Regions from separate parts of the Mesorhizobium sp. M6A.T.Cr.TU.016.01.1.1 genome, predicted to be linked through region 2. Evidence: predicted binding sites of a transcription regulator. Region 2 holds the regulator's gene; the other holds the start of a gene.
The links. Region 2 encodes PhoB, which activates phosphate uptake and scavenging genes when phosphate is short. Its sites were predicted from a motif close to TGTCATNNANCTGTCAT; they were not measured.

Region 1 (15,894 bases), 3.1 Mb from region 2:
CGGCCAATCTCGGCGATCGGCTGGGCGATCGTGGTGAGCGCAGGATCGGAAAGTGCGGCTTCAGGCACGCCGTCGAAGCCGACGATCGAGACTTCGCCGGGAACCGCGATGCCCCGCGCGGTCAGCCATTCGATCGCGACCATGGCCATCCGGTCCGACATCGCCAGGATTGCGGTCGGCGGCTCTGCCGAGGCGAAGATCGTTTCGAGGCCGGCCCTTGTGCTGGCTTCGTCGTTTTCAGTCTCGTATACCGGAATCCCGGCGGTATCGACGCCGAACCGGGAAAGCGCCTCGAAATAGCCGACGAGGCGATCGCGTGTGCCGGTGTAGGCGGCCGTCCGGACTTGGCTCGGCGAAACAAGACCGGTGCTGTCGTCGGCGAATGGCAGCGCCAGAACGGCGAAGCGCCGGTGGCCAAGCTCAGCGAGATGCTGCGCTGCCAAGCGGGCGCCGGCGACATTGTCGACGCCGATCGCCGAGACCGTGTCATCCTCCGAGCCGAGTTCGAGCGCGACGAAGGGGAGCTTTCGTTCGCGCGTCAGCTCGACGAGGCGCGGACCTCCCTCGATGCAGAACAGGATAAAACCGTCGACCAGCGCGCTCTGGATGTTCCAGGCAAGTTTTTCCTCATTGCCGGCCGATACCAGCGCGATGCCGGCACCGGTGGCGTCACATGCCTCGGAAATCCCGGCCATCATCGTGCGGGCAAAGGGATCGTCGAAGAAATAGGACAGCGGTTCGGTCGTTGCGACGCCGATCGCGTTGACCTTGCCGGCGCGCAGCAGCCGGCCCTTGGGATCCGGACCCGCATAGCCCATCGCCTCGGCCGCTGCCTTGACCCGTTCGCGGACTTCCTCGCGCACGATCTCGGGACGGCTGAACACGTTGGAGGCGGTGCCATGCGAAACCCCGGCGGCCTTGGCTATGTCGGCCAGCCGGATGGGTCTTGTATTGCCTTCGGTGGATGACGCCATTTTTTTTGCCTCCAGGCAGCTACCTAGCACCTTTGTTGGATCGATTCAAATTTTTGCTTGACATTGGCGCGGGCGGGTATATTTTTGAATCGATCCAAACGTTGCGCTAACCGTCGATTGGATCGATTCAGGAAGGAGAGTGCCATGCACCCCGTGAATTATCTGTTCGAAGACATCTACCGCAACGACTGGAGCATCACCTCGAATGCGATGACCAGGACACGTCGCGGCAGCGCCGGCCCATGGATCCGCGACCTGCGTTTTCTCGTGGAGCGCAAGCGGAGCTGATCGGCAGCGCTTTTTCGTACCTGTCGGTTGGATCGATTCAAATTGGAAAAGGGAGCCTTGCCATGCATCCGATCAAGCACCTGTTCGAAGACATCTATCGCAACTATTGGGGCATCTCGCCGGCCACGGATCGGCCGGAGCGGCGCCGCCTGACCAAGCCGGCCGCACGCGATCGCGACCTGCCGGTCCGGCCCGCACGCCGGCAGGATTGGCCGACGTCTGACTGACCTTCGTTTGGCTGAAACGGGCCCCGGCCGTTCGCCTGTTACCGCCGCACTTTGAGGCGGGAGGGAATGCCGTCTCAGGAGCGCGGGCGCACCAGCGCCGAGGCTGCAATCGCCAGCCAGCCGGCGATGAGCAAGGTGCCGCCGATCGGCGCCGACATCGGGAAAAGCCGCGAGCCGAGGAAGTCACGGGCGAGGAGATCGCCGCAGAACAATACAAGCCCCACGAGAAGAATAAGGCTTGCGATTCGCAGGATCCGGTTTGCGCCGACGAGGCCGATTGCAAGAAAGACTGGCGCATGCATGAGCAGGAAGGACGCGACCATGCCGACGAAAGCGCCGCCCAGATGCGCCGCCGCGGCGGACAGCGCCACGCCGGCCGCGCCGCACAGGCCGCCGACGAAAACGAAGGTGCGGCCGCTGCCGCTTGCTGGTTGCTCGGCCGTGCTCATGTCGCTGGTCTCCGCGAAGTAATGACAGTCCGCAAACGGTGTCACGGCTTGCCGGCCTGCACCAGCATGTCGCGCGCGCGGCGCGACTGGACCAGCCAATTATACGCAGCTCCGCCGGCCAGCAGCACCGATGTGCCGAGAAACACCGCGCGCATGCCGAAATGACCGCCGACGAAGCCGCCGAGCAGTGGTCCGGCGACCTGTCCGACATATTGCGCCGAGATCGATAGGCCGAGCACATTGCCGCCGACGCCGTCCGGAACATTGTGGCGGATGACGCTGGTGATGCAGGGCAGGAGACCACCGAGCGCCAGCCCCATCAGGAAACGCAGGCCGACGAGCTGCCAGCCCTCCGTGACGAAGGCTTGCGGGATCAGCAGCAGCGCCGATACGGCAAGCGCCCCAATGATGACGTTCCAGTGGCCGACGCGGTCGGCGAGCTTGCCGAGGCGCGAGGCCGACAGGATGGCGCCAAGTGCCGCCGCCGACATGACGACGCCGGAGGTCAGCGTTAGCAGGCTTTGGTCCTCGATGAGCTGCTGGACGTAGACCGTGATGATCGGCTCGATCGACATGGTAGCGAAGCTCAACAGCATGCCGGTCACCAGCATGGCGACGACGGGGCGCTTGTCCTCGATTTGCGACCAGCCGCCTTTCTGCTTCTCAGTCGATGCTGCCTTATCGGCTGTCGGGCGAGGATTCTCCTTGATGAGAAAAGTCGTTGCCAGGAACGCCAGGAAAATGACGCCGCCGGCGAGCAGGAAGGTGGCGCGGATGCCGATCAGGGGCGGCAGCGCACCGCCGAGCAGCGGGCCGACGAGAGCGCCGGCGGTGATTCCGGCCGACAGCACGCCGAGCGCCCAGCCGGACCGGTCCTTCGGCGTCTGCATGGCCACCAGGATGGTCGAGCCTGAGGAATAGCCGCCGGCGAAGCCGATCAGCAGGCGCAGCAGCACCAATTGCCAGACAGTTTCCACCATGCCGGTCAGCGACATGCAGACGGCCATGCCGAAACTGGCGCGCACCAGCATCAGCTTGCGGCCGTAGCGGTCGCCCAGCCGTCCCCACAGCGGCGCCACCAGCGCGGCGGCGAAGAAAGTGGCGCCGTAGGCGATACCTGACCACTGCACGATAGCTGCATGCCCCTCGGCGCCCAGCTGCTCGACATAGAGCGGCAGGAAAGGCAACAGCAGCGTCATGGCGACAAGCGTGCTGAACGAGCCGGCAAAGCACACGGCGAGATTGCGGCGCCAGTGGATGTTGTGGGTGCCTTGCGCGGCGAGGGTGGCATCTTGCGGCATGTCATGTCCTATCCGGCAAGCCATGAAACTTGCTCCGGATACCAATTTGGGATACCAAACTGGTATCCGTCATGGACGCAAGCCCGGCCGCTGTCAATGCGGCCCTCTCAAACGTGACCGGCAAACGATGGTAGGCGAGCCGATCGCCAGCAAAAACGGCCAGAAATCGGAAACCGCAATGTCGCAGATGCAGAATGTCGAAATTGGGCTTCGCGAGATGATCCTCGGCCTCGAGGTCGGTCCGGGCGAGCGGCTGACGGAACGCTGGATCGAAAGCCGCTTCGGCGCCTCGCGCACGCCGGTCAGGGCAGCATTGCTGCGGCTCGAGACGGAAGGCCTGGTCTGCCGCGACGGGCGTGGCTGGACGGTTTCACCCATCAATCTCGCCGAGCTCGAGCAGATCGCCGTCTACCGCGAGGCGGTCGAGGTTGCGGCGGTCAAGCTGACTTGTGCCTTGGAGGACAGGAGCGCTGTCGAAATCATCGAGGCGATGCTGGACTCCTGTGACGCCGGCACCCCGCGCGAGGAATGGCACCGCGTCGGCATGGATTTTCACATCGAGCTGGCACGGCTGTCCGGCAACGAGTTCCTGTTCAGAGCGGTCCGCGATGCCATGACACGCCTGTCGCGCGCCCGCTGGCTGGAGGTGCGCGACGAGGCGGCACTCGGCCGCGCCTGGGCCGAGCACCATGCCATTCTGGCAGCGGTGCGGGCTGGCGAAGCCGAAGAGGCGGCACGTCGGCTTTCGGCCCATATCGTCGGCAGCCGCGACCGGCTGGTGACGTCGCTGCACAATGATCGGCGCGGCCTGCGTGCCAGGGGATTTGCCGTCGTCGCGGCCTGATTGCCGAGGCAACCACTTTCGCCCTCGCTTCGCGGGCGCCGATGGCGTAAGAGCGGCGATGGAAAACAACCGATTTGAAACACCCGTGACCGTCAAGTCGGGCGCGGAGGGAGCCACTCAGCTCTTGCGTACAGCCCGCGAGGCTTCCGACTACCTCCTCAACAACTGGCCCGGCAAGCGCAGTCCGAAGCATCGCGAAGCGCTGCAGGCCTGCCATGATGCGCTGGCCGGTGACAAACCGGCCATGATCGCGAGGCGCGCCTTCATAGCCGCCGCGCGCGAAGTGAACGTTTTCGTCAGCGACAAGGCGCCGGCCTGAAGACGCAGCGGGATTCCTAGGCCAAATCCGATCCGCCTCGCGGGCCGGACGCCGTTTACTCTGCCGTTTCCGTTTCGGTCTCGGAGGTGGTCTCGTCCTCGGGCTTCGAACGTTCCTTGGCTGCGACCTTGGCCGCCTGCTTTTCCGCCTTCTTGGCGGCCTTCTGCCGGTCGCGTTCCTTGCGTTCCTGGCCGTAATTCGGTGCTCGCGCCATATCTCTTCCTTTCGCAATGCTGAAGGTTGTTAGCCCTGCCTAGGAGCATTGGGCTGCAAACACAACACCGCAAAGGCCGATCGGCTCCATACATAGCCGGCAAGCCGGCTGCACGCGGTTCCGGGCTTGCAAGATGGCTGGCACAATGGTGTAGGAGAGACCGGGGTACAAATAACAAGCTCACCTGTTTTTACCAAGTGACCGATGGCCACGCTTCAAAGAAACGCACAGAAGCTATTCTACTATGCGCGCAATGCCATGCGCGATATCGCGCCGCAGGCGCTGTTCCGCCGCAGGCTCGCCGGGCTGCTCGATCGGGCCAGGCTTTCGGACGGGTCGATCCGCGCGCGTCTCAACTATTACAACAGGCTGCAGGACGCTTTCGCGCCGAGCGCCGATGCCGTGCCGGTCAGCCGGCTGCCGACAGACCGGAGCATGTATTACTACGACCTGAAGGAATTCACCCGCTATTTCGATCCCGATTTGCGCATCGACCTCGAATTCGGCGACGTCATCGAGGTGCCTGCGATGCCGTCGATCGTCAAGGATCGGCCGATCGCCGGCGACAACAGGAACGGGGTCCTGTTCAAGCTCAACAAGTTCCGCCACTTCCACATGCCCGCCGACGATGTTGCCTTCGCGGACAAGCTTCCGGTCGCCGTCTGGCGCGGCGAGCTCAACAATCCGATACGGACCTTGCTTCTGGAGGCCGCGCGCGATCTGCCCTTTTGCGATGTCGGCACGCCCAAACCGACGGCAGCGCCGGAATATCGCAAGCCTTATCTGAGCATCGACCAGCAGCGGCGCTACCGCTACATCATTTCGCTCGAGGGCAACGATGTGGCGACCAACCTCAAATGGATCATGAGTTCGAATTCGCTGTGCCTGATGCCGCCGCCGACATACGAGACATGGTTCGGCGAAAGCGAACTCGTGGCTGGTGTCCACTATGTGCCGCTCGAACCGGATTTCTCGGACCTCGCCGAGCGGGTGCAGCACCTCGAGAAGCATCCGCCTGAGGCCGAACGCATCGTTGCCGCGGCCAACGCCTATTGCCGCAAGTTCGCCGATGAGCGGGCCGAGCAGGCGATCTGCTTGCTCGTGCTCTACAAATATTTCGTGCTCAGCGGCCAGATCGAGCCTGATCCCGAGGTCTGGCGTTTTATCTCGGGCTAGCCCGCGGCGATCTTCGACCTGATCCGGACCCTGTCAGATAGCATCCCGGTCGAGGACCAGATCGGCCGGACCGAACCGGTCTTTTGCGGTGAACTGCTGGTGCCAATAGGGGTAGAGAACAGGAGGCCTGCTCACAGCGTCCAGGCGTGCGCGCTCATCGCTGGTCAGAACCAGGCTGGCGGCGGCGATATTGTCCTTGAACTGCGCTTCGGTCCGGCCGCCGATGACCAGCGAGCTAACGGCCGGCCGGCCGAGCAGCCAGGCAAGCGCCACCTGTGCTGCCGACACGCCATGGTTCTTGCCGATATAGGCAAGCACTTCGACGATCCGCCACAGCCGGTCCTCGTCGCGGATCGGCGGTTCTTTCCAGCCGCTGAGCTGACGGGAGGTGGCCTGGTCGCGGTGATATTTGCCGGACAGCAATCCACCGGCAAGCGGGCTCCACACCAGCACGCCAAGCCCCTGATCGACCGAGATCGGCAACAATTCATATTCGGCTTCGCGCGCTTCCAGCGTGTAGTGGATCTGCTGGGTGACGAAGCGCGGCTGGTGCTGGCGATCGCTGATCCCCAGTGCCTTCATCACTTGCCAGCCGGAATAGTTGGAACAGCCGACATAGCGGACCTTGCCCTGGCTGACGAGCGTGTCGAGCGCGGCGATGGTCTCCTCGAGCGGCGTCGTGCCGTCCCATTCGTGCAGGAAATAGATGTCGATGACATCGGTCCTGAGGCGCTTCAGGCTTTTCTCGCACTCGCGGATCAGATGGTAGCGCGATAGCCCTTCGTCGTTGGGGCCATCGCCGATCCGCATGCGCGCCTTGGAGGCGATCAGCACATCGCCCTTGCGTTTGCCGCCGAGCGCTTCGCCGATGATCTCTTCCGAAAGCCCGTTCGAATAGACGTTGGCGGTGTCGATGAGATTGATGCCGGAATCGATGCAGAGGTCGATCATCCGGCGCGCCTCGTCGAGATCGGTCTTTCCGACCGCCGAAAACGCGCCGGCGCCGCCAAAGGTCATGGTGCCCATGGTCAGCGTCGAAACCTTCAGCCCGGAACGGCCGAGAGTGCGGTACTCCATGTCAGATCCTCGCAATTGCGTTGAGAAGGCGGTGCTTCGAAGGCTGCCCGAAGGAGCCTGGCATTTGTAGGACAAGTCGCGCGGCTTGTCGCCCATCCCATGGAGGGCGGATCGATCACATCTTACGGATTTGGGTGACCGGCGCACGAGCCGGCTGCAATAAAACCGTCATTGCCGGCCTGTATGCAAGTCGGCTCAAGGTGTTCGATCTCGGCCGGCAGGCCGGACGCCGACACGGGCGTGCACGCGGAGCAGCATAAATGACCGAAGCAAAACAGAATTCTCCTGCCAGGGATTGGCTGGAAGCGGAGCTAGCCGACACGCTCGACGAAGACTACGAGCTGGAAATGTCGGAACCCGCGCTGTCGCTGGAAATCGCCAAGATCTACAAGAACGCGCATCCGCCCTCGATGGATCGCATGCAGTATTTTCGCGACCTGATCACGCTGCAATCCGAATTGATCAAGCTGCAGTCCTGGGTGGCTTACCACAAGAAGAAGCTGGTGGTGGTTTTCGAGGGCCGCGACTCGGCCGGCAAGGGTGGCGTCATCAAGCGCATCACCCAGCGGCTCAATCCGCGCATCTGCCGCGTCGTAGCACTGCCGGCACCGACCGAGCGCGAGAAATCGCAATGGTATTTCCAGCGCTACGTCCCGCATCTGCCGGCAGGCGGCGAGATCGTGCTGTTCGACCGCTCATGGTACAACCGCTCCGGCGTCGAAAGGGTGATGGGATTTGCCGAACCGGATCAGGTCGAGGAGTTCTTCCGCGACGTGCCGGAGTTCGAGCGCATGCTCGTCCGTTCCGGCGTCACGCTGGTCAAATACTGGTTCTCCATCACCGACGAGGAGCAGCAGATGCGCTTCCAGATGCGCATCCATGATCCGATGAAGCAGTGGAAGCTCTCGCCGATGGACCTGCAGTCGCGCGTGCGCTGGGAGCAGTACACCAAGGCCAAGGAAGAAACGTTCGCCCGCACCAACATTCCCGAAGCTCCTTGGTTCATCGTCGAGGGTAACGACAAGAAGCGGGCGCGGCTGAACTGCATCGATCATCTCCTCAAGCAGATGCCTTATGAGGAGGTGCCGCACGAAGAGATCACGCTGCCCGACCGCGTCTTCAATCCCGAATACGAGCGCCAGGTGCTGCCGCGCGAGCTGTACGTGCCGGAGAAGTATTGAGGCAGGGCTCCCTTCTCCCCTTCTTGTGGGAGAAGGTGGATCGGCGCGCAGCGCCGAGACGGATGAGGGGTGCTGGAAGAAACGAGGCATCGATGATTTGAACGAAGGTGTGCGCCAAGCTGGAACACCCCTCATCCGACCGAGCTTCGCTCGGCCACCTTCCCCCACAAGGGGAGAAGGGGGAACCTAACCAGGCTCACGCGCGCTCAATGACAACGTGCGTGGCATTCGGCGTCGCGACCTGCTCGCTGCACCGGTAGCCGAGCTCGATCATGTCGATGCCGGCAAAAAGGTTCTCGCCGGAGCCGAGCAGCATCGGCGATATCGCCAGATGCATGTCGTCGATGAGCTTTTCCCTGAGATATTGCCGGATCGTGGCGACACCACCGCCGAGCCGGACATCCTTGCCATCAGCCGCTGCTTTCGCCTTTTCCAGCGCTGAGTGAATGCCGTCGTTCACGAAATAGAAGGTCGTGCCGCCCTCCATGACGATAGGATTCCGCGGATGGTGGGTGAGCACGAAGACCGGCACATGGTAGGGCGGATTGTCTCCCCACCAGCCTTTCCAGCTTTCATCCGGCCACTCGCCGCGGATCGGCCCGAACATGTTGCGGCCCATTATCCACGCCCCGACGTTTTCGAAGCTGCGCGCCACGAACCCGTCGTCCGTGTCCGTGGTCCCGCGATCGTCGCCAGACATGTTGCGGAAGGTCCGGGTGCCGAACATCCAGTTGTGCAGGGCTTCCCCACCGACGCCGAGCGGCTCTTTCAGGTCCTGGTCGGGACCGGCGCCGAAGCCGTCGATCGACAGGGTGAAGGCGTTGACGCGAAGCTTGGACATGAGTACCTCCCTCGAGACCAGTTGTGAAATGCAAGCAGTTGCTTTTAGTTATACTGATTGCATTTTGCAAGCGGTATTTTGAAATCTCCGCCGAGCGATGAGCGGCTTGTTTGGGCCAGCCGCGTCAGGACCGCAGCCAAGACGGGTGGTTGCAGCAGCAGTTGCTTGCGCCGCGATGCCTCGAGGATGCATTTACGTCATCAAGCATGGCCTGCAATGGAAGGATGCGCTGCAGGCCTACGGGGGCAGATGAGCGGCCACAAAGGGGCACGCATGGTTCTCGATGCCCTGCCGCCCTGCCAAAGCCCTGATTGCGGATCGCGGTTATGACAGCGCCATTTCGCGAGGCTTTGTGGAACAAAGGCATCGAGCCTTAGCATCCCGTCGAGCCGAAGTCGGAAAGTCCCATATCCCTACGACAGGGCACTCTATCGCCAGCGCCACAAGGTCGAGAACCTCTTCGCCAAGCTCAAAGACCGGCGGCGCATTGCAACCCGATACGACCGATGCGCGCATACCTTCTTCTCGGCGATCTGCATCGCCGCAACCGTCATCTTCTGGCTCTAATCAGTGCGTCCTGAGCCGAGGCTCTAAGCCTTGCCCAGATGCTTCGGCCAGAATTCCTGGTGGACTTCGGCGGCTTCGTCTTCGAGGTTCGTCGGGCCAACCACAGTGACGATGCGCGCGCCGGTCTGCAACACCGCCCGGCTCGGCACGTTCAACCCGATCCCAGCGATCTCGCCCAGCCGCGCTTCGGAGCACGCAAACACCATACGCCCGATGCCCGACCAGTAAATCGCCCCGGAGCACATCGCGCACGGCTCGGTGCTGGTGTAGAGCGTGCAGTCAGCGAGAAAAGCAGCGTCGTAGTGCTGCGCCGCTAGTTTAACCAGGTTCATCTCGGCGTGGTTCGTCATATCGTGGCCGGTGAAGACGCTGTTTTCGGCGCGCAGGATTACTTCGCCGTCCCTCACCAGCACCGAGCCAAACGGTTCGTCGCCGCGTTCCATTGCGGATTTCGAGAGCGCAATTGCCTCGCGTAAAAACGGCTCGTGGCTTTCCATCAGAGTCTCCCAAAAAGCTAGAGTGGGATGATTGTCTTGAATCGGAGGGATTTCCAAGGGCTGCAGATCAGATTCAGTTAGGCGATCTGCATCGCCGCAACCGTCATCTTCTGGCTATGCGCACGGCCGATTGTTTGATCTCGGCCTTCAACATAGGATGAAGGCTGTCGCGTGTGGTGATGATTGCGAGTGCCTACCCCTTCAGCATCGCCGCCACTTCGGGCGCGAAATAGGTGAGGATCCCGTCGCAGCCGGCGCGCTTGAAGGCGAGAAGCGATTCCAGCATCGCCTTGTCGCCGTCGATCCAGCCATTGGCGGCAGCCGCCTTGATCATCGAATATTCGCCCGACACCTGATAGGCGAAGGTCGGCATCCGGAATTCGTCCTTCAGCCTGCGAATGATGTCGAGATAGGGCAGGCCGGGCTTGACCATCAGCATGTCGGCGCCCTCGGCGAGATCCTGCTCGGCCTCGCGCACGGCCTCGTCGGAATTGGCGTGATCGAGATAATAGGTCTTCTTGTCGCCCTTGAGCAGGCCGGCGGTGCCGACCGCCTCGCGATAGGGTCCGTAGAAGGCGGAGGCGAATTTCGTCGCGTAGGACATGATCGCCACATCCTGAAAACCATTGGCGTCGAGCGCATCGCGGATGGCGCCGATGCGGCCATCCATCATGTCGGAGGGCGCGATGATGTCGGCGCCGGCCGCCGCCTGGATGACGGCCGCCGCCGTCACCTGTTCCACCGTCTCATCGTTGACGATGATGCCGTCGCGCAAGATGCCGTCATGGCCGTGCGAGGTGAAGGGATCGAGCGCCGCGTCGGTGATGATGCCGATTTCGGGCACCGCGTGCTTGATGGCGCGCGTAGCGCGGTTGATGACGTTTTCCGGATCGAGGATGTGCGAGCCGGTCTGGTCGCGCAGGCCGAGCTCGACATTGGGGAAGGTTGCGATCGCCGGAATGCCGAGCTTTGCCGCGCGCTCGGCCTCCTTGACGGCAAGGTCGAGCGACAGGCGGAAGACGCCGGGCATGGCGGCGATCGGTTCGCGGATACTTTTCCCATCGACGACGAAGATCGGCCAGATCAGGTCGTCGACGGAGAGCCGGTTCTCCTGCACAAGGCGGCGCGACCAGTCGGCCTTGCGCATGCGGCGCAAACGGCGGCTGCCGGTGATCTCGTCGACGCTGCGCGCGCCGGCAGGCTTTGCTGGGGTGAATTTGTTCATCGCCAAAACTCCGGATCGGGGACTTTTACCACGAGCCTCCGCCGCTGACCAATGCGACACGATTGTGCCAGGCTGGCATCGCCTGGATATCGGTATACCTATGGCTGACCGTTGCCGGACAGGACCTGCGCCGCTCCCCGCATGGCGACGCGGAACGCCTCGTCGAAACTGACGCCGCGCACCTGCCAGTGATAGGTCTTGCCGCCCGTGGCAAGCCGCCAGTCGGCGATCCAGCCCAATTCCTTGTCGCTCCAGACGATGCTACCGGCAAGCGCCTGGTCGGCGCCGGCCTGTTTGGCGGCCTTGTCCAGAGCTGCCATATCCGTCTGGTGCAGCGCCTTGTCGTCCAGCCTGGATTCGGAGAGGTGCGACGCCTTAGGAAATGCGATCCGCATCGCCAGCGGGTCGGCAGCATTCACGAATGATTCGCGCATCGGTGCGCCGCGCTCATCGTCTGCGGTCAGCGCGAAATGCCTGGCGCCTCGCTCCGTTGCCAGAAAGATCGCCAGCTGCGGCCGCTCGGCAAGCCACGGCCGGCTGCCGAGCGATGCCAGCACCGGGTCGATCACGGCGGGTTTGTAGAGGCAAGTAAGATCGTGCGGCCGGTCATGCGTGCCCTGTTCGTCGTGGATGCCTTCCATCCGGTCGCGGTAGCGGAATTCGGCAACGAAGCTGCCAGCCTTGTCGCGCAGTGCCGCCATCTCAGGCTTTTTCGGCAGCCGCTGATCGCCGGAGACTCTGACCAGAACCGCATCCAGGCAAGCCTTAAAACCGATCTGGCGGTTCTGCTCGCCTTGGCCGGTCACGATGGTCCGCGCGCTATAAAGGTCGTCATTGGCGGATGCAGGATGGGCAGTCGCGCATACCATCAGGCCGATCGCCACAAGGGCAAGACGCAAAAATCCAGGCATGGTTCAACGTCCGGTTGGAAAGCCCGTCATCAAGATAGTCAATTCTAGCATCGGGCGCCGGCGGCGACCAAGGCGGCAGGATTGCACCGTTGGCATTGACGCACCCATGCGCCACGCTTTAGCACTTCAGTCCCGGCGGCGCGGGGGAGGGATTCTATCGCGATGGATTTTGGCGGCGGCGACGAGATCCGCTTCGAACGATTGGGCAAGGCTGGCGTCGTCACGCTGACGCGGCCGCAGGCGCTCAATGCCGTCACCCATCGCATGGTCAAGGCGCTCGACAAGGCGCTGCGCGCCTGGGAGCGGGATCATGAAATCGATGTCGTCGTCGTCAAGGCCGAGGGCAGGGCGTTTTCGGCCGGCGGCGACATCCTCCACGTCTACGAGGCCGGCCGGGCGGGAAAGCCGCCGGTCGATTTCTTCGCCGACGAATACCGGCTGAACGCCCGCATCGCGCGGTTCAAGAAACCCTATGTCGCGCTGATCGACGGCATCGTCATGGGCGGCGGCGTCGGCATCTCGTTTCACGGCTCGCAGCGCGTGATGACCGAGAACGCTCAATTCGCCATGCCGGAAGTCGGCATCGGCTTTTTCCCGGATGTCGGCGCCAGTCATCTCCTGCCGGACCTTGGCGGCAGCTTCGGCATGTATCTGGCCCTGACCGGAAACCGCATCCGCTATGGCGATGCTTTGTGGTCGGGCTTGGCGACGCATACGATCAAGGCGGAGGATCAGGCCGGCTTTCTCGATCGGCTGGCGGCGAGCGGCGATCCGGAATCGGTGCTGCGCGGTTTCTTCATCCCGGCGCGGCGCGAGACGGACAGACCGACGCTGGAAGCGATCGCCAGCCATTTCGCGCAACCGTCGCTGGGTGACGTCATCGGCAGCCTGGAACGAGCTGCCCTCACCGATGCGTTCGCGGCAAAGACGCTGGCGACGATCCGCAGCCGCTCGCCGACCAGCCTGCATGTCGCCTGGCGTGAGATCAGCGCCGGGCTGACGCTGTCGATGAACGAGTGCATGCGTATGGAGTTCCGTATCCTCAACCGCATGCTTGCCGGCCACGATTTCTACGAAGGCATTCGCGCCGCTATCATCGACAAGGGCTCGACACCGCTCTGGCGGCCGGTAGGCATCGATATGATCAGCGCTGCCGATGTCGACGCCTATTTCGCGCCGCTCGGCGAACGGGAACTCGAACTGTGAGCGACGCCACGTCGAGACGCGTCGTGCTCCAGCCCTCGACGATCGAGATCATCTTCGCCTGGTTCCAGCGCGTCGTATCCGGCTACTGCCTGTTGTTCGGGATTTTGTACTGGATCCGGCTGATCGGCTTCTACCCCGGCCCGTTGTGGCGCTTCGACCTGATGCCGGTGCCTTGGCAGGTGGCGGCGGTGATGCTCGCCGTCTTCTTTCCCTTCGCTGCCGCCGGCCTGTGGATGCTGGCCTCCTGGGGGCCGGTGATCTGGGTCATCTGCGCGGTGACCGAGACCGTCATGTATGCCGGCTTTCCCGAGCTCTTCGGCCACCGCCTGCTGATCGTCGCCTCGCATGCGGCGGTGGCGCTGCTCTACATCGTCTTTCGCGTGGTGATCTGGATGCAGAAGCGCCAGACCCGGCAATAGAGCATCGGACCGATGCTCAACAAGAATAGCGCCGCGCGTCCCATTGGACGCTCAAATTTCCGCCCGGAACCATTGGCTAAATCTTTAGGTTAATCATCCTTGTTCGGGTGACCCTTCGTTAAGCCTCTTTCGAAACCTCTTACCGGTAAGCTCTTGTTAGCCCTAGCGTTTAAGTCGAATTTTATGAGTATTCGATAGTGTCGCGATCAAGGTGAAAAACAAAAAATCACCAGGCGACAAACGAGAGGCAAAGACAATGATCAATTCCCGTCCGGCGGCGAAGACCGCCAACGTATCCGATGACCGCCGCGAGGCGATCCGTTCGCTGTACATGGAATCGCTGCAGCTGGTGGAGCGCCTGCACCGCCGTCTGCTTGACGTGATCAAGGACGAATTCGACCGCAACGGCCGTTCCGACATCAACGCCATCCAGGCGCTGCTGCTCTTCAACATCGGCAATTCGGAGCTGACCGCCGGCGAGCTGCGCTCGCGCGGCTACTATCTCGGCTCGAACGTCTCCTACAATCTGAAGAAGCTGGTCGATCTCGGCTTCATCAACCACCAGCGCTCGCGCATCGACCGCCGTTCGGTGCGGGTCTCGCTGACGCCGAAGGGCAATGAGGTGGCGGAAGTCGTCGGCGGCCTCTACGAGCGCCATGTCGGCTCGATCGAGCAGGTCGGCGGCATTAACACGGAAGAATTCAAGCAGATGAACCGCGCCCTGCAGCGGCTGGATCGCTTCTGGAACGATACCATCGCTTATCGGATGTAAGGCATACGCCACTTCTAGGGGAAAGCCGCGCCGAAGAGGCGCGGTCGGATAGCGACCTAAAGACCGGTGGCCGAAAAGCACCGGTCTTTCCGTTTCGTGAGGGCGAGCCGATCCAAATCGCGCTCAGGGCCACGTTGCCGCCATATTCCCGGTGAAAGCGAGAATGCGGGTGATGTTGTGGCCAAGGCCAAGCATCTTCCTGAACGCGCGTCGCCCCGGCGCGTTCTCGCAGCCGAAGGGGCCATGGTTGGCTAATTGTTAAGAATGCCAACCCTAGAGTGCGGGCGGGATCGCCCGGTGAAAAGATTTGTTACAAGACTGTCTGGAGCGTACATGAGAACCAGTCGCCGTTTCTTCCTTTCCGGAGCCTCCGCGTTGGCAGCGACGATGCTTGCCAGTGGCGCCAGCGCGCAGGACGTGATCGGAGATATCCTGAAATCCTCGGGCCGCGGCAACTGGGACGACCAGTTCGACGCCCGCGCCAGCCAGGGCGGCAAGGTGGCCTCGACGCTGCCGATCGTCAGCCCGCAGACCGTTTCCTTTACCGAGCAGGCGATAGCGCAGTATCAGAATATCGTCGCGCAGGGCGGCTGGGAGCCGGTCCCGGACACCAAGAAATTGCAGCTCGGCGTCATCGACCCCGACGTGGTGCCGTTGCGCAGGCGCTTGATGGTTTCGGGCGACCTGGCGCAGAGCGCCGGCCTTTCAGAGGCCTTCGATTCCTATGTCGATGCCGCGGTCAAGCGCTTCCAGGCGCGCCATGGCCTGCCTTCCGACGGGACCCTGGGCCAATATACCTATGCGGCGATGAATGTTTCGGCGCAGGTCCGGCTTGGCCAGTTGCAGACCAATCTGCAGCGGCTGCACGAGCGCGCCGGCACGCTGGGCAACCGTTATGTATTGGTCGACATCCCGGGCGCCCAGATCGAGGCGGTCGAGAACGACCGCGTCGTGCTGCGCCACACCGCCGTTGTCGGCAAGATCGACCGCCAGACGCCGATCGTCGATTCCAAGATCAACGAGATCATCGTCAATCCCTACTGGAACGCGCCGGTCTCGATCGTGCGCAAGGACATCATTCCGCTGATGCGGAAGGACCCCAACTATCTCAAGGACAGCAAGATCCGTCTGTTCGCACCGGATGGCAGCGAGGTCGATCCGCTGAACGTGGACTGGTCGACCGATGACGCCGAGAAATACCGCTTCCGCCAGGATCCGGGCGCCGGCAATGCAATGGCCTCGGTCAAGATCAATTTTCCGAGCCCGGATGGCGTCTATATGCACGACACGCCGCAGCAGAGCCTGTTCGGCAAGATGATGCGCTTCGATTCCTCGGGCTGCGTGCGCGTCCAGAACGTGCGCGATCTCGTCACCTGGATCCTGCGCGACACGCCAGGCTGGAACCG
Region 2 (15,894 bases):
TGGCGCAGGCGGAGCGTATCGGTGCGGCCAAACGCAACGTCATCGCATCCGGCAATCCCGAACATCTTGAGCTCAGCATTCCCGCCGACGATGGCGTTCGCTGGTTCCAAATATGGGTGGATGCCGATCACGACGACGGCGGCGCCGTGCAGGGCGTCGTCACCACCATGGTCGAAACGACCGAGCAGAAACGTCGCGAGCAGACCCTGAAGACGCTGCTGCGCGAGGTCAGCCACCGCTCGAAGAACCTTTTGGCCATCATCCAGAGCATCGCCACCCAGACCAGCCGTTATTCAGACACGCTCGGTGATTTCCTGACACGCTTTCGCGGCCGGCTGCAGTCGCTTGCCTCATCCCAGGATCTGGTGACCTCGTCCAACTGGCGGGGAGCGGCACTGCGCGAACTGGTGTCCGGTCAGGTTGGCCGCTATGGAGCCGACCCCTCGCGCAGCCTGCGTTTCCAGGGTGCAAATCCATACCTCAACCCCAATGCCGCCCTGCATATCGGCTTGGCCATGCACGAGCTAGCCGTCAATTCGGTCAGCTACGGCGCGCTGTCGCGAGCCGACGGATTCGTCGAGGTGACGGCCGATCTGACGGCTGCTTCCGCTGGTGAGACCGCCCTGTCGCTGACATGGGCCGAAGCCATCGGAGCCAATGACAATCAGCCCAGCGAGAAGCGTTTTGGCAGTGTCGCGCTCGAGCGCGTCGTCCCTGCGTCGCTGAACGGCACGGCGACACTTGAAATCACCAGGGACCGCCTCGAGTATCGCCTTATTGTTCCTCGCGGCAATTTCGAGACCGATTGAACGGACAACAGCCGAGCCAAAGTGGACTGATCACGGCCGCCCCGGCTTTAACCACCTATTCACCATAAAGTCCGATGCTGTTTTTCCCAGCACCGCTACGCATGACGTTTTCGATCGCAGTTTGCTGCGCAGCACGGGAGGAGTGGCTTTGACGGTTGCCGACATCAACAGGCTGGAACAGGCCGCACGCGTTTCGATGGGCGGGTTTCAGGATATCGAAGCATCCGCGATGCCATCGCCCCGTGCTTCCCTCCCGACCCTCGGCGTCGCCGCAATTGCGCTGGCCGCGGCGGTCGTCCTGGCCGCCGCGTTCCAGTTGATCTAGAGCATCGGAACCAAAGTGGCCGGCGGGTTGTGCTTGCCTCATGTTGACCTGTTTCTCGAATCAATCGCGCGCCAGCCTGCATCGCAGGAACTTTGGCGAATGTGGCCCGTTTCTTATGGCGAGAGGACCGTCGCCATGGAACACATCGCTGCCGTGCTGCTGGTCATTGGTTGTTCGAACACAATGACCGAATGCCGCGAACTGCCCGCATCGATGAGCGTGTTCGAAACCGCTCAGGAATGCACCGCCGAGCGTCCGTTCGCCCTGGGCGATGTGCAAGGCCAGGCCCCGCGCGTAATTGCCAAATGCCTGCCCGTCGATCCGGCACTGGAGGATGATTACGACCAGATCGTCTGGAATGTGCGTCCAGACGGCACGCTCGACGCTTCCGTTGAGATTTCCAACGTCGAGGTTGTTTCGAACGGCGCGCGCCCCGTAAAAGATTCTCTTAGCCAACAATAAAATCGAGCAGGCAAAACCCTTTTTCGCATGATAAGTGACGGGTGGAGCTACAAGTGAGGCCAAAGCGAGGAGTGACTCTATGCGGAAGATGATTATTGCCATGGTTGCCGTGGTCGCAGTCAGCGGTTGCAGCACCACCGAGCGGGATGTCGGCGTCGGCGCCGGTGTCGGCGCTTTGGCCGGCGGCCTGATTGACGGAGGCAAGGGTGCGCTTGTCGGCGCAGCCATCGGTGCCGGTTCCGGCTTGCTGGTGCGCAACCTGCGCAATGGCTATTGCCAGTACCGCGACAACCGTGGCCGTCTCTATACGGCTCGCTGCTGATCCGTTCAAACGCATGAGGCAATAGAAGCAGAGACCGGCTCGTCCGGTCTCTGCTTGCTTGCGCCTTCGAAAACGGTCGGTTTGCGGCAGCGTTTCAGCCCGACAGTGGAATCCTGATTTCCACGCTCAATCCGCCATCGTGAAAATCGCGATTGATCGTACCGCGCAATTCGCGTGTCACGTTCAAATCGATCAGCTTGGTGCCAAAACCGGTTTTGACAGGTGCTTCGAGCTTCTTCTGGCCAACTTCGCGCCAGTTGAGAACCAGCGTCCTATCGCGCCTGCGACCTTCGACCGACCAGTCGACCTTGAGCGAGCCGACTGAGTTGCCGGTTTCGCCATATTTCAGTGCATTCGTCGCCAGTTCGTGAAAGGTCAGGCCGAGCGCTTGCGTTGTCGTCTCGTCGAGCAGCACCTCTGGCCCCGACAATATCCCCTCGGGAAGCTCCTTGCCGAACACCTGGCCAAGCTCGATGCGCAAGAGATCGCCGAGATCGGCCTTCTGCCAGCGCGAGCGCGTCAGCATGTCCTGGGAGGCCGCCATCGCTTGCAACCGGGCCGAAAAGGAGGAGGAGAACTCGTGGACGTCGGTGGCGTGCGACGCCGTCTGGCGCGCGATCGCCAGCACCCGCGTGATCGAGTTCTTGATGCGGTGCTTCATTTCCTGCAGCATCAGGTCTTTTTCGAGCAGGCTCTTTTCCGTCGTCTCGTGAAGCAGCGAGACCGCGTCATAGGCCCGCTCCTGATAGCGTGCCACCAGCGCGATGGTGCCTGCGAGCAACAGCCCGAACAGGCCGAGCATCACCGGAATGGCGCGCGAGGAGGGTTGCGAGAAGGCGCTTGTCGGCCTGAACAGGATCGTCCACGGTCGTCCGGCGATGGTGATCTTGCGGGAAGCCAGCAGCCTGTCGCCGAAGGTCGACACCGGCGGCGTTTCCGACTGGAACAAAAGATGGTCGGCATCCACCTTGCCGTCATAGATTTCGATGTTCACCGGCAGCAGCGGCGTCCGGCTGAGCGCGGTTTGGAACAGATCGCGGGCGCGGAAGGCCGCATAAAGAAAGCCTGATGTCGAGGATCTGGACGCATCGATGCCGTCCGGCGCGGTTTCGACGTTGAGCCGCACGAAAACCAGGAAGCCGGTGAAGGTTTGCGCAGCACCTGTCTCCTGGCCTAGCTGCACGCGCCCGGTCGCGTGCTGCTGGTCGTCGGCCATCGCCTTTTCGATCGCCTCGCGCCGCACCGGGTCGGTGAACATGTCGTAGCCGATGCTGGATTGATTGGAAGCGTCGAGCGGCTCGAACAGCATGATGGGCGTACGCCACGGCAATGTCGTATCCGGATAGACGGCATGGCTGGTGCCATAGTCGTGCAGGATGGCACGCTCGACCGCTGCCTCGTCGCCGGCTCTCGCCAGTCTGAGAAAGCCTATGCCGCGCAGGCCGGCGAAATTGTCGTTAATGCCAAGCGCATCGAAAAACGCCTTGAACTCGCCCCGCGAAATGCCGCCATTGCGAGCGTCGAACAGCGCCTGGGTCGATCGCAGCAGCGACAGATGCAGGTCAATGCGGCTATCGATCCGGTTGAGCGCGTCGTCCGCCGTCGCCTCGAACTTGATGCGCGCCGCTTCCTGCGTCGCGAAATAGGCGAATCCCGCCATCGTCAGGCTGATCAGCGCGACGGCGATGAAAGCGACGGTCGGAAAGAACTTCTTCAATTGCTGCTGCGGCCCATGAACGGTTCCCGACCTTTATGGGCAAGTCCCCGCGCCAACACAATGGCGCGGCCAAACCATCATGACGGCTGGCATATCATGTCGGAGATATTTAGCCGGCTATTTAAAGCCTCAGGCTGCGATCTTCAGCGCACCTGGCCCCGGAATGGCACCGGGCGGACACTTCCCCAGGATGATCATGCCGAGCACCTCGTCCTGGGTCACGTCGCTGGTGCGCGCCGTTCCAACGACCTGACCATTCTTCATCACGCAGACGCGGTCGGCAAGCTCGAACACGTCGTGGATGTCGTGGCTGATCAGGAAGATGCCGATGCCGTCGGCCTTGAGCTGCATGACCAGTTCGCCGACCTGCGCCGTTTCCTGCGGCCCCAATGCCGCCGTTGGCTCATCCATGATCAGGATACGGGCGTTGAACAGGATGGCGCGCGCGATCGCCACCGACTGCCGCTGGCCGCCCGAAAGCTTGACCACCGGTTCCTTGAAGCGCTGGAAGCGGGGATTGAGCCTGCCCATCACCTTGCGCGCCTCGGCCTCCATGGCGCCATCGTCGAGCGTGCCCCAGCCGGTCATCAGCTCGCGGCCGAGGAAGAGGTTGGCGGCGGCGTCGACATTGTCGGCGAGCGCCAGCGTCTGGTAGATCGTTTCGATGCCGTATTTCTTGGCATCGCGCGGATTGGAGATCGAGGCCTCCTCGCCATTGACGAATATCTGGCCCGAGTCGCGCTTGTAGGCGCCGGACAGGATCTTGATCAGCGTCGACTTCCCGGCACCGTTGTGGCCGAGCAGCGCCACCACCTCGCCCGGGAAAAGGTCGATCGACGCGTCGTCGACCGCGCGAATACCACCAAAGGCAATCGAGATGTTCCGCATATCGATCAACGGCGTGCCTGTGCGAGCAGTTGTGTCAACCATGATCGCCCTTCCCTAAACGCGCTTGCGGTAGACGGTGTCGAGCCAGACGGCGATCACCAGGACGGCGCCGACGACGACGCTCTGAAGCGGTGAATCGATGCCGAGCAACACCATGCCGGACTGCAACGACTGCATCAGAAGTGCGCCCAGCATGGCGCCGAGCACCGTGCCGGAGCCGCCGGCCAGCGACGTGCCGCCGATGACGGCTGCGGCGATGACCAGCAACTCGTCCAGCGTACCCAGCGCATTGGTCGAGGCATTGAGGCGAGCCGACGCAATCGCCGCGCTGATTGCGGCCAATACGCCCATGATCATGAACACCTTCATGGTCACCCAGCGCGTGTTGATGCCGGCGAGTTCCGCCGCTTCCGGGTTGCCGCCAATGGCAAAGACATAGCGGCCGAAACGGGTGCGCCTGGTGATGAAGGTCATGACGATGCCCACTGCGACCGCAATCAGCACCGGTATGGCGATGCCATGGGCGATGAACAGCCCGCCTTCGGGGACGGTGATGCCGTTCCGCTGCGCGTATTGGCGCACGATGCCGATTGGCCAGGGATAGGAATTGGCGATCCACACGGCGCCGAGGATGGCGGCGCAGGCGACAACACCAAGCAAGCTCTCCGCCCAGACGGGACGCAGCGGAAACTTGAACCGCTTGCGCTGCGACCGGCCGTTGAGCAGCATGAAAGCGACGGCCGCACAGGCGAGAACGCCGACGATCCAGCTTGCGGTTGCCCCGATCGAGCCACGCGGCCCGCCACCCATGAGCTGGAAGGTGGCGTCGAGCGGCGCGACGGTGCGCCCGCTCGTCATCAGCCACGCCATGCCACGCCAGATCAGCAAGCCGCCCAGCGTCACGATGAAGGCCGGAACCTCGAGATAAGCGATGATGAAGCCCTGGAGCGCGCCTATCATGAGGCCGAGCACCACACCGGCAGCCAATGCGATAATCCATATCCAGGGATTTCCCACCTGGAGCCCCATGACGCGGATCAGGAATTCGGCCTGCGCCACGCCCATCACCATGCCGATCACGCCTTCGACGGAGCCCACCGAAAGATCGATGTTGCGCATCACGATGACCAGCACCATGCCGGTCGCCATGATCGCCACCGAGGAGGTCTGCACCGACAGGTTCCAGAGATTGCGCGGCGTGAGGAAAAGCCCACCCGACAGGATGTGAATTCCAACCCAGATGACCAGCAGAGCGCCGACCATGCCGAGCATGCGTATATCGAGCTCGGTTGCCTTGAGGAACCGTCCGATGGCGCTGAGCTCGGATTCGCGCGCCCGATCTTCGGCCGTGTGGGCGACCGGTGGGTTGGATGCCGTGTCGGTCATGATGTCCTCCGACCGGGTTGCCGTCTGGCGCGGATGCCGGAACAGAATGCTATTTGCTTTCCACGGTCATTTGAAGCGGAAAGCCTCTCGAAAAACGCCGCGGCATGACAGCCGCGGCGTTCGTTTCCTTGCGAAATGATCCAGATCAGTTGCAGGCCGCAACGCTGCCCGCGGCGACACCCGCGCAGACTTCGTCCTTCTTGATCCAGCCGGCGTCAATGACGACGTTGAGATTGTCCTTGGTGATGGCAATCGGCGTCAGGAACAGCGACTTGACGGCATTGCCGCCCGGCGTGGTGAAGTCCTTGACGCCCGCAATGTCGGTCATCTGCTTGCCATCAGCAAGCTGCGAGGCGATCTCGGCGGCGTTCTTGCCGAGCTCTCGCGCGTCCTTCCACACCGATACGGTCTGTGTGCCGAGCGCAATGCGGTTCAGCGCTGCATGGTCGCCGTCCTGGCCGGACACCGGGACGGATCCGGCCAAGCCTTGCGCCGTCAGCGCCGCGACGACGCCACCGGCAGTGCCGTCATTGGCGGCAACCACCGCATCGACCTTGTTGTCGTTGGCGGTCAGGAACTGTTCCATGTTCTTCTGGGCGTTGGCGGGAAGCCAGCCGTCGGTATACGCCTCGCCGACATTTTTGATCTTGCCGCTGTCGATGGCATCCTTGAGCACTTCCATGGAGCCGGCGAACAGGAAATCGGCATTCGGATCGGCGCCCGAGCCCTTGATGAAGACGTAGTTGCCTTCCGGCGCCACCTTGAACACTTCGCGGGCCTGCATGCGGCCGACTTCCTGGTTGTCGAAGGTCAGATAGAACACGTCCTTGTTCTCGATCAACCGGTCATAGCCGACGACCGGGATGCCTTCGTCCAGCGCCTTTTGCACCGCCGGCCCGATGGCCGACGCATCTTGCGCAAGGATGATGAGCGCGTTGGCGCCCTGCGAGATCAGGCTCTCGACATCGGTCAGCTGCTTGCCGGGATTGGACTGCGCATCGGCGGAAATATACTTGTCGCCGGCGGCCTCGATCGCCGTCTTCATGGCGGCTTCGTCGGTCTTCCAGCGCTCTTCCTGGAAGTTCGACCACGAAACGCCAATGACCTTGTCCTTCGCCTGTGCGACCGACGCGAGCGTCAGCGACATGGCGACCCCCGCCAGGATGGCGGCTGCGAATCTCTTCATGATAGTCCTCCCTGCGCCGCGATACGGCGCGACCAAACTGGCCCGAAGGCCGGCACAAAGGCTCTATTTTTTCGAGCCTCGAAAAAATACTGGTCCAACGCCGAAGCGCTGTCAACATCAATTCTGATGGATTTTGATGTCTCTGCCGACTTTTTTCGAGCCCCGGAATAAACAATGACAGGGCCTTCTGCTTCTGCCAGTATTTGTCGGACGCTGCCGACGGCTTCCGGTTCATGAGCGGCCGCGGCAAGAGGGAGGAAGCAAAAGAATGTCGGTTGGAATCCGTCATGACGATTTGCGTCGGCGCAACCGGGCGATGGTGATTTCGGCCGTACGCCGGGCAGGCCAGCCGTCGCGAACCGAGATCGCCGCGACCACCGGCCTCAGCCATTCGACCATATCGGCGATCTCTTCCGACCTCATCCAGGAAGGCATCCTGACCGAGAGCAAGGCGAGCGAGACCGTTTCGCTGAAACGCGGCCGGCCGCAGGTCGGCCTCAGCCTCAATCCGGAAGCGGCGGCGGTGTTGGCCGTCGTGTTGTCGCTGAATTTCCTTTCGGTCGCCGTCATCGATTATGCTGGACAAGTGGTCGCCGAGGAACAGCGCCGGCTGGACACGCTGACCATGTCGCGCGACGAGCTGATCGACGAATGTGTCGCCATCGTCCGGCGCCGGCTCGAAGATCCCGATCTCAATGTCCAAAGCGTCGCCCGCATCGCGCTGGCGATCCAGGGCATCACCGATTCCCATGCGCGCGCCATGTTGTGGTCGCCGATCACGCCGCAGACGAACATTGCCTTCGCCGACATTCTGGAACGTGAGTTCGGCATCCCGGCCATCATGGAGAACGATTGCAACATGATGGCCGTGGCGCTGCGCTGGCGCGACCCGGATCGCTACCGCGACGATTTCATCGCCATCCTGCTCTCCCACGGCATCGGCATGGGACTGGTGCTGAAGGGCGAACTGTTCACCGGCACCCATTCCTCAGGCGGCGAATTCGGCCACATGATCCACCGGCCGGGCGGCGCGCTTTGCCGCTGCGGGCGGCGCGGCTGCGTCGAGGCCTATGCCGGCAACTACGCCATCTGGCGCAATGCAAGGCAGTTGAGCGAGAACGCCGAGCCGGTCGCCGATGTCAGCGACGCCGAGATGCGGGCACTGGCGGCCCGGGCGCGCCAGACGGACGGACCGGAGCGCGAAGCCTACCGCAAGGCCGGCGAAGCGCTCGGCTTCGGGCTCGGCAGCCTGTTCGCGTTGATCGATCCGGCGCCGGTCGCCATGGTCGGCGCCAGCGCTGCCGCCTTCGACCTGATCGAGCCGGCCCTGCGCGAGGCCATCGCTCAGACCGCCGGCGGTCAGTATTCGGGTTCGATTTCCTTCGACACCGAGCCGAACGAGCTGCCGCTGATCCGCGAAGGCTGCGCCATGCGGGCGCTGAGCTTCGTCGACCAGGAGATTTTCGCGCCGGGCGCGCAAGGGAAGTCCGGCACGGCCAGGAAGCACGTGGCCTGAATGGAAGAACGCAGCTTGAATTCAGGCAGTCTGTTCAGTCTTCCCTGATCGCATAGCCCGCGCCGCGGATGGTGCGGATGACATCGGGCATGCGGCCATTGTTGACCGCCTTGCGCAGCCGGCCGACATGGACGTCCACCGTGCGCTCGTCGATGTAGATCGTCTCGCCCCAGACATTGTCGAGCAACTGGCTGCGCGAGAACACCCGACCCGGGTGCCGCATCATGAATTCGAGCAGCCGGAATTCGGTCGGCCCGAGCCGGATCTCGCTCTTCTTGCGATAGACCCTGTGCGATTCGCGATCGAGCATGATGTCACCGACCTTCAGCACGCTGGACAGCACTTCGGGCTTGGCACGGCGCAGCAGCGCCTTGACCCTGGCCATGAATTCCGGTGTCGAGAACGGCTTGACCAGATAGTCGTCGGCCCCGGTCGAGAGGCCGCGCACCCGGTCGCTTTCCTCGCCGCGCGCGGTCAGCATGATGATCGGCAGCCGCTCGGTTTCGGGACGCACGCGAAGGCGACGGCAAAGCTCGATGCCCGAAACCGCCGGCACCATCCAGTCGAGCACCAGAAGATCGGGCACGTTTTCCTGAAGCCGGATTTCGGCCTCGTCGCCGCGCGTCACCACCTCGACCTGATAGCCTTCGGATTCCAGATTGTAGCGAAGGAGGACGCCCAGCGGCTCTTCGTCCTCCACCACCATGATGCGCGGCGCGATCATCGGCCGGTTACCCCTGTCATGTCGCCGACGCCGACATCGTCGTTTCGTCGAGCTTCGGCCGATCCGCCGGCAATTGCTGCCCGGTCACGACATAGTAGGCGTTTTCGGCGATGTTGGTGACATGATCGCCGATACGCTCGAGATTCTTGGCGCAGAACAGAAGATGCGTGCAGGCGGTGATGTTGCGCGGGTCCTCCATCATGTAGGTCAGGAGTTCGCGAAAAACCGCCGTGTATTTCACGTCGATCTTCTCGTCGGCGGCGCGCAGCTCTTTCAACGCGCCGGCGTTGCGCGACACATAGTGCTCGACCACGCCGCGGAGCTGCTCGAGAACGAGATCCGCCATCGCGTCGATACCGTGCGAGAGATTACGCGGCGTGGCGCTCTGCCCGACGGCGCTGACCCGCTTGGCTATGTTCTTGGCCAGGTCGCCGATGCGCTCGAGATCGCCGGCCATCCGGATTGCGCCAACCACGGCGCGCAGGTCTTGCGCCATCGGCTGCCGCTTGGCGATCAGCGTGATCGCGCTGTCGTCGAGTTCGCGCTGCCGCGCATCCATGATGGCGTCATCCGAGACGACGCGCTGCGCCATCGCATTGTCTGACGCAAGCAACGCGCGGATCGACGCTGCGACCATCGCGGCGGCGAGCTCGTCCATGTCGCGGATCAGCCTGTCGATGTGCTCCAATTCCTCGTCGAAAGATGCGACGGTATGTTCACCCATGATACTGTCCTCGTGCTCGAAAATTCGCCGGACCGCTTAGCCGAACCGGCCGGTGATGTAGTCCTGGGTGCGCTTGTCGTCGGGGTTGGTGAACATCTTGTCGGTCGCGCCCTCCTCGACCAGATAGCCGAGATGGAACATCGCCGTGCGTTGCGACACACGCGCTGCCTGCTGCATCGAATGGGTGACGATGACGATCGTGTAGTTCTGGCGCAGTTCGTCAATCAGTTCCTCGACACGGGCGGTGGCGATCGGATCGAGCGCCGAACAAGGCTCGTCCATCAGGATCACTTCCGGCGACACAGCGATGGCGCGCGCAATGCACAGACGCTGCTGCTGGCCACCGGAAAGGCCAGTGCCCGACTCGAGCAGGCGATCCTTGACCTCGTTGAACAGGCCGGCCTTCTTCAGGCTCGATTCGACGATGCCGTCCAACTCCGCCTTGCTCCTGGCCAGACCGTGAATGCGCGGACCGTAGGCGACGTTTTCGTAGATCGACTTCGGAAACGGGTTCGGCTTCTGGAACACCATGCCGACGCGAGCTCGCAGCTCGACGACATCGATTTTCGGGTCGTAGACATCCTCGTTGTCGAGCGTGATCTTGCCGCTTACCCGCGCGATGTCGATCGTGTCGTTCATTCGATTCAAGCAACGCAGAAAGGTCGACTTGCCGCAGCCCGATGGGCCGATCAACGCCGTCACCTGGTTCTCGCGGACATCGAGATCCACGTCGAACAGAGCTCGCTTCTCGCCGTAATGAACGGAGACCTTTTCGCCCTTCATCTTGATCGAAGGCTCGTTGGTTCCGCTACTCAGTTTCTGCTCGACGCTGGCTTCCGTCATGATGTTCATATCCTCTACTCCTTACCAGCGCCGCTCGAAGCGCCTGCGCAGTATCACCGCGATGGCATTCATGATGACCAAAAATACCAGCAAAATCAAAATCGCCGCCGAAGTCTTCTGCTGGAACCCCGCTTCAGGAAAATCGGCCCACATGAATATCTGCACCGGCAGGATCGTCGCGGGATCGGTGAAGCCACCGGGAATGTCGACGATGAAGGCGACCATGCCGATCATCAGCAACGGCGCGGTTTCACCCAGCGCATGCGCCATTCCGAGGATGGTGCCGGTCATGATACCCGGCATCGCCAGCGGCAGGACGTGATGGAATACGGTCTGGACCTTGGACGCTCCGATGCCAAGCGCCGCCTCGCGGATCGACGGTGGCACGGCGCGCAGCGAAGCGCGTGAGGCGATAATGATGATCGGCAGGGTCATCAGCGCCAGCACCATGCCGCCGACCACCGGGGCCGAGCGCGGCAGGCCGAAGAAATTCAGGAATACGGCAAGTCCAAGCAGGCCGAAGACGATCGAAGGCACCGCCGCCAGATTGTTGATATTCACTTCGATGATCGTCGTCAGCCGGTTCTTGGGCGCAAATTCCTCAAGATAGATCGCCGCCGAAACGCCGATCGGGAAGGCGATGGCGAGCGTTACGATCATGGTCAGGAACGATCCGACGACCGCGCCCCAGATACCGGCCAGTTCCGGCTCGCGGCTTGCGCCGGTGAAGAAGAAGATCGAGTTGAACCGGCTTTCGATCAGGCCGGCGCTCTTCAGCGTATCGAGCCAGACGATCACCTTGTCCGAAATCTTTCGCGATGCTTCCGGCGTGTCGATGACCCGCAGGAATGCCTGGCCGCTCGCGGCTGGCGCCGTGCTGTCCAGCGCCTCGATCACCGTGCCCTTTGCGACCGCCGTTCCGTTGGCCCCAGGCGACAGCGCGGTCAGCTTGACCGTGCCGCCATTGAACGCGACCAGCAGCGACGACGCGCCGCTCGTCAGCGTGAGCATGCCGTTTTCGCCCTCGGTCGCACCATGGCCGCGCGCCAACGCCAGCATGGCATCGTCGCCGAAGGTCAGATCGATGTCGCCGCTGCTTTGCGAAGGCGTGACGCTTGTCGAAATCGCCTCGTCCGAACCGACGTCGGCAAGCAAACCCTTGAGATAAAGGTCGGCAAAATCGTCAAGTGGAACCGCGTAGTCCACAGTTCCTCCGAGCATCCCCGGATCAGCAGCGATATCTTTGCGCAGGAACACGCCTGTGCCCGTGGAAATCAGTCCGCGCAGCAGGCGCTTGTCCTGACGGCTCGTCACATCCGGAAATTTTGCCGTAAGCGCTTCCTGGGCGATGGCGTCGTAGTTGACGGCGTCGAGTTTCGCCGGGTCTACCTTGGCCGCCGAAAGATCGATCGGCAGCGTCAGATAGTTCTGCCGCAGCGCCGGGATCGCCTGCGTGACGATCGTCGACAAGAGCAGCACAAGGAACAAGCCGGCCAACGCGACGGCTGCGGCGCCAAGCCATTTGAACCACGTTTCCGCGCGGTAACGGCCCTTCAGCCGTGCCTTCGCGGCATCGTCGGTATGAATGCTGACCGGCCGTCTGCCGGCGCCGAATGACGCGATCGCATCAGTCATATTGCTCTCGGTATTTCTGGACGACGCGCAAAGCGACGATGTTGAGGGTAAGCGTGATGCAGAACAACACCAGGCCGAGCGCGAAGGCTGCAAGCGTCTTGGCGCTGTCGAATTCCTGATCGCCCACAAGCAGCGTCACGATCTGCACCGTCACTGTTGTGACCGCTTCGAGCGGGTTGGCCGTGAGGTTTGCCGCCAGCCCTGCGGCCATGACCACGATCATTGTTTCACCGATCGCGCGGCTGACTGCGAGCAGCATCGCCGAAACGATGCCCGGAAGGGCCGCCGGAAGGATCACCTTGCGGATGGTTTCAGACTTGGTCGCGCCGAGGCCGGCGGAACCGTCCCTCAGGGATTGCGGAACGGCGTTGATCACATCGTCGGAAAGCGAGGAAACAAAGGGAATGATCATGATGCCCATGACCACGCCTGCGGCGAGCGCGGATTCTGACGCAACGTTGAGACCCAGGCTTTCGCCCAGACCACGGAAGTAGGGCGCAACCGTCAGCGCAGCGAAGAAACCGTAGACGACGGTCGGAATGCCAGCAAGGATTTCCAATACCGGCTTTGCGACCGCGCGGACGCTTTTGGAGGCGTAATCCGAAAGATAGATCGCAGCCATCAGCCCGATAGGCGCAGCTACCAGCATGGCAATGAAGGTGATGAGCAACGTGCCGGCAAACAGCGGCACCATGCCAAAAATGTCCTGGTTGACCGCCCCGGCTTCCGCTCCGGCGCCGGTGAAGGCGCTCTGTGGCGACCAATGCGTGCCGAACAGGAACTTATAGAGCGGCACCTGTTGGAAGAACCGCAAGGATTCAAAGATGAGCGACAAGACGATGCCGATCGTCGTCAGGATCGCGACCGCCGAACAGGTGATCAAGAATGCGCGAAGAACGCGCTCGACCACGTGGCGCGCCCGGTAGGCCTGTGCGATGCGCGAATAGGCCCAGTAAAATCCGGACGCGGACAGTATGAGCGCGATCCCCCAGATGATCCAGGCGCTGGTCGCATGGATCGATTTGTAGACGGCCGCGGCCGCCTCTTTCGTGGGATCGGCGAAGCCGACAAGCCCGCCAAAGGCCATCGCGCGAGCGTCGCGGATGAAAGCTTCGACCTGCGGAATGCCCATTCCCGACAGCTCGGCGGAGAAGCGGTCGGCAATGATCGACGATTCAATTCCCGGCGTCACCATCGACCACAGCACGATCGCAAGCAGCGCGGGACCGGCGGCAAAAAGCGCCAGGAACATGCCATGCTGGCCAGGCAGCGAATGCAGCCGGGCGACGTCGCCATTGACACTGGCAATGGCGCGTGTGCGGCCTATCCAATAGGCCGCAGCAGCCAGAACTAACAGAAGAACAACGAGATAACCGACCATGATTCAGGACGTCCCCTCGACCGCCGGCCATTCACCGGCTCAAAGCACGGGACGTTGGTCCCGCGCTTTGTGCTTTAGAGCATGAGGGTCAGAGCGGATATTTGCCCGGACCCCGAAAAAATCAGGAGCCCATGCCCTTCAGGGCCTTGGCGTTTTCGGCCCACGTGGCGCGCTCGGCGTCCGGCAGCGGGATCAGGCCCTTGTCGGCCAGATAACCCTCAGGACCCCATGCACCCTCCGAGGTGTACTCTGCGATGAACTCTTGCATGCCGGGGATGACGCCGACATGCTCTTTCTTGGCATAGATAAAGAGCGAGCGGGAAACGCCGTACTTGCCGGATGCGATGTTTTCGAAGGTCGGCTCGACGCCGTCGACCTTGTGGCCCTGCAGCTTGTCGGCATTCTGGTCAAGGAACGAGAAACCAAAGATGCCGAACGCATTGGGGTTGGCTTCCAGCTTCTGGACAATCAGATTGTCGTTTTCGCCGGCCTCGACAAAAGCGCCGTCTTCGCGGATTTCGCCGCAGCCCTTTTCATTAGCCGCCTTCACCTCTTCCTGGCAGGCCGCATCCATGACGAGTTCAACGAACGCGTCGCGCGTGCCAGACGTGGGCGGCGGGCCAAGCACTTCGATCTTTGTCGCGGGAAGCGACGCATCGACATCCGACCAGTTCTTGTAGGGGTTGGCGACGACCTTTCCGTCAACTGCGACATTCTTGGCGAGCGCCTTGAAAACCTGTTCCTTGGTCAGATCAACGACAGTCCCTGCCTTCGAGTTGGCGAGCACGATGCCGTCGAAGCCGACCTTGATCTCGACCGGCGTCACGCCGTTTGCCTTGCAGGTTTTAAGCTCGCTGTCCTTGATGGCGCGCGAGGCATTGGTGAAGTCGGCGGTATTTTCGCCGACGCCCTGGCAAAACAGCTTCATGCCGCCGCCGGTGCCGGTCGATTCGACGACCGGGGTCTTGATCTGTCCGCTCTGGCCGAGCTTTTCGGCGACAGCCGTCGTGAAGGGGAACACTGTGGACGAACCGACGATTTGAATCTGGTCGCGCGCGGCGGCATAACCAGCCGACGCGGCGAGCGCAAGCGCCGCGGCCGACGCCGTAAGGAGGAATTTCTTCATGTGGCCTGCTCCTGTTCGGAATATGGTCTCTCGGCGCCATTCCTTCGGCGCCCGCTGAGGCCAATAGCCCCCGATTATAACAGTCGCATGACAGTTTGATGTCAGCCCGGTAACGCCGCACAGCCATGTCGAAAGGGAAGCGCCGCGGGTCTCGCCGGCACAGCCGTGGTTTGCCGCTAGAATCAGCAGCTTGCACGGTTTCCAGCCGGCATTTCCTCGGACAGGCGGTGCAAATTTGCGTCGAAAAAGAAAATCCGGGCGGGAGCGCGTTGCATGCGGCCAAAGGAGGTCATGGCCGCGCCATCGCCGAAACAGGTCCGTTGGGGTAAATCTGATCCTGTTTCTTGCCGGCGGTCGCTGCTCCCGCCCGTAACTGGAGGGCGGAACTCGAATGTGCTTATTGTCCCAACCCGGCGCACGCTTTGGTATGGTGCGATCGCACCATAGTCTCGTCCGCAATGCGTCGCCGAATCTCAGCTGAATTTCTTGCAGCCTGACCGGATGCCTATCCCGCGTTGCGCTGGATTTCTCCGTCCGCGCCGAGCCAGCGCTCGACCTTTTCGAGCAAGGCCCTGGGGCTGATGGGCTTGGGCAGGTAATCGTCCATGCCCGCCTCCAGGCACCGTTCGCGATCACTCTTCAGCGCGTGCGCGGTGACGCCGACGATCGGGACGTGCGTGCCGGTCTCTTCTTCCAGCCGCCGAACAGCGGCGGTCGCGTCGTGGCCGTTCATCTCAGGCATCGAAACATCCATCAGGATCATGCGCGGATTGAGCCTGCCGAAGGCATCGAGCGCCTTGCGGCCATTGCCGACGATCTCGAAGCCGTAGCCGGTTTCGCCGAGAATCTG

Region 1: the regulator PhoB is predicted to act here: its motif matches at 7,025-7,041, upstream of ppk2 (polyphosphate kinase 2).

Annotation. Positions count from the first base shown of each region.
Region 1 covers NZ_CP034452.1:6,381,390-6,397,283, reverse strand. Annotated here, with positions in the region: gene EJ075_RS31055 (LacI family DNA-binding transcriptional regulator) at 1-974, opposite strand, end outside; gene EJ075_RS31050 (hypothetical protein) at 1,119-1,262, shown strand; gene EJ075_RS33310 (hypothetical protein) at 1,325-1,489, shown strand; gene EJ075_RS31045 (DUF423 domain-containing protein) at 1,564-1,938, opposite strand; gene EJ075_RS31040 (multidrug efflux MFS transporter) at 1,980-3,239, opposite strand; gene EJ075_RS31035 (GntR family transcriptional regulator) at 3,418-4,083, shown strand; gene EJ075_RS31030 (DUF982 domain-containing protein) at 4,142-4,402, shown strand; gene EJ075_RS31025 (hypothetical protein) at 4,458-4,616, opposite strand; gene EJ075_RS31020 (glycosyl transferase family 90) at 4,821-5,792, shown strand; gene EJ075_RS31015 (aldo/keto reductase) at 5,826-6,869, opposite strand; gene ppk2 (polyphosphate kinase 2) at 7,130-8,050, shown strand; gene EJ075_RS31005 (dihydrofolate reductase family protein) at 8,247-8,891, opposite strand; gene EJ075_RS30995 (nucleoside deaminase) at 9,482-9,955, opposite strand; gene hemB (porphobilinogen synthase) at 10,149-11,180, opposite strand; gene EJ075_RS30985 (DUF2066 domain-containing protein) at 11,279-12,091, opposite strand; gene EJ075_RS30980 (enoyl-CoA hydratase/isomerase family protein) at 12,254-13,297, shown strand; gene EJ075_RS30975 (DUF6163 family protein) at 13,294-13,716, shown strand; gene EJ075_RS30970 (winged helix DNA-binding protein) at 13,973-14,488, shown strand; gene EJ075_RS30965 (L,D-transpeptidase family protein) at 14,822-15,894, shown strand, end outside.
Region 2 covers NZ_CP034452.1:2,729,726-2,745,619, reverse strand. Annotated here, with positions in the region: gene EJ075_RS13225 (sensor histidine kinase) at 1-809, shown strand, start outside; gene EJ075_RS33115 (hypothetical protein) at 952-1,134, shown strand; gene EJ075_RS13220 (hypothetical protein) at 1,270-1,596, shown strand; gene EJ075_RS13215 (YMGG-like glycine zipper-containing protein) at 1,676-1,918, shown strand; gene EJ075_RS13210 (CHASE domain-containing protein) at 2,013-3,635, opposite strand; gene EJ075_RS13205 (ATP-binding cassette domain-containing protein) at 3,765-4,565, opposite strand; gene EJ075_RS13200 (sugar ABC transporter permease) at 4,578-5,909, opposite strand; gene xylF (D-xylose ABC transporter substrate-binding protein) at 6,055-7,095, opposite strand; gene EJ075_RS13190 (ROK family protein) at 7,364-8,611, shown strand; gene phoB (phosphate regulon transcriptional regulator PhoB) at 8,646-9,335, opposite strand; gene phoU (phosphate signaling complex protein PhoU) at 9,352-10,059, opposite strand; gene pstB (phosphate ABC transporter ATP-binding protein PstB) at 10,096-10,911, opposite strand; gene pstA (phosphate ABC transporter permease PstA) at 10,924-12,537, opposite strand; gene pstC (phosphate ABC transporter permease subunit PstC) at 12,530-13,918, opposite strand; gene EJ075_RS13160 (PstS family phosphate ABC transporter substrate-binding protein) at 14,040-15,044, opposite strand; partial or broken gene EJ075_RS13155 (response regulator) at 15,550-15,894, opposite strand, start outside.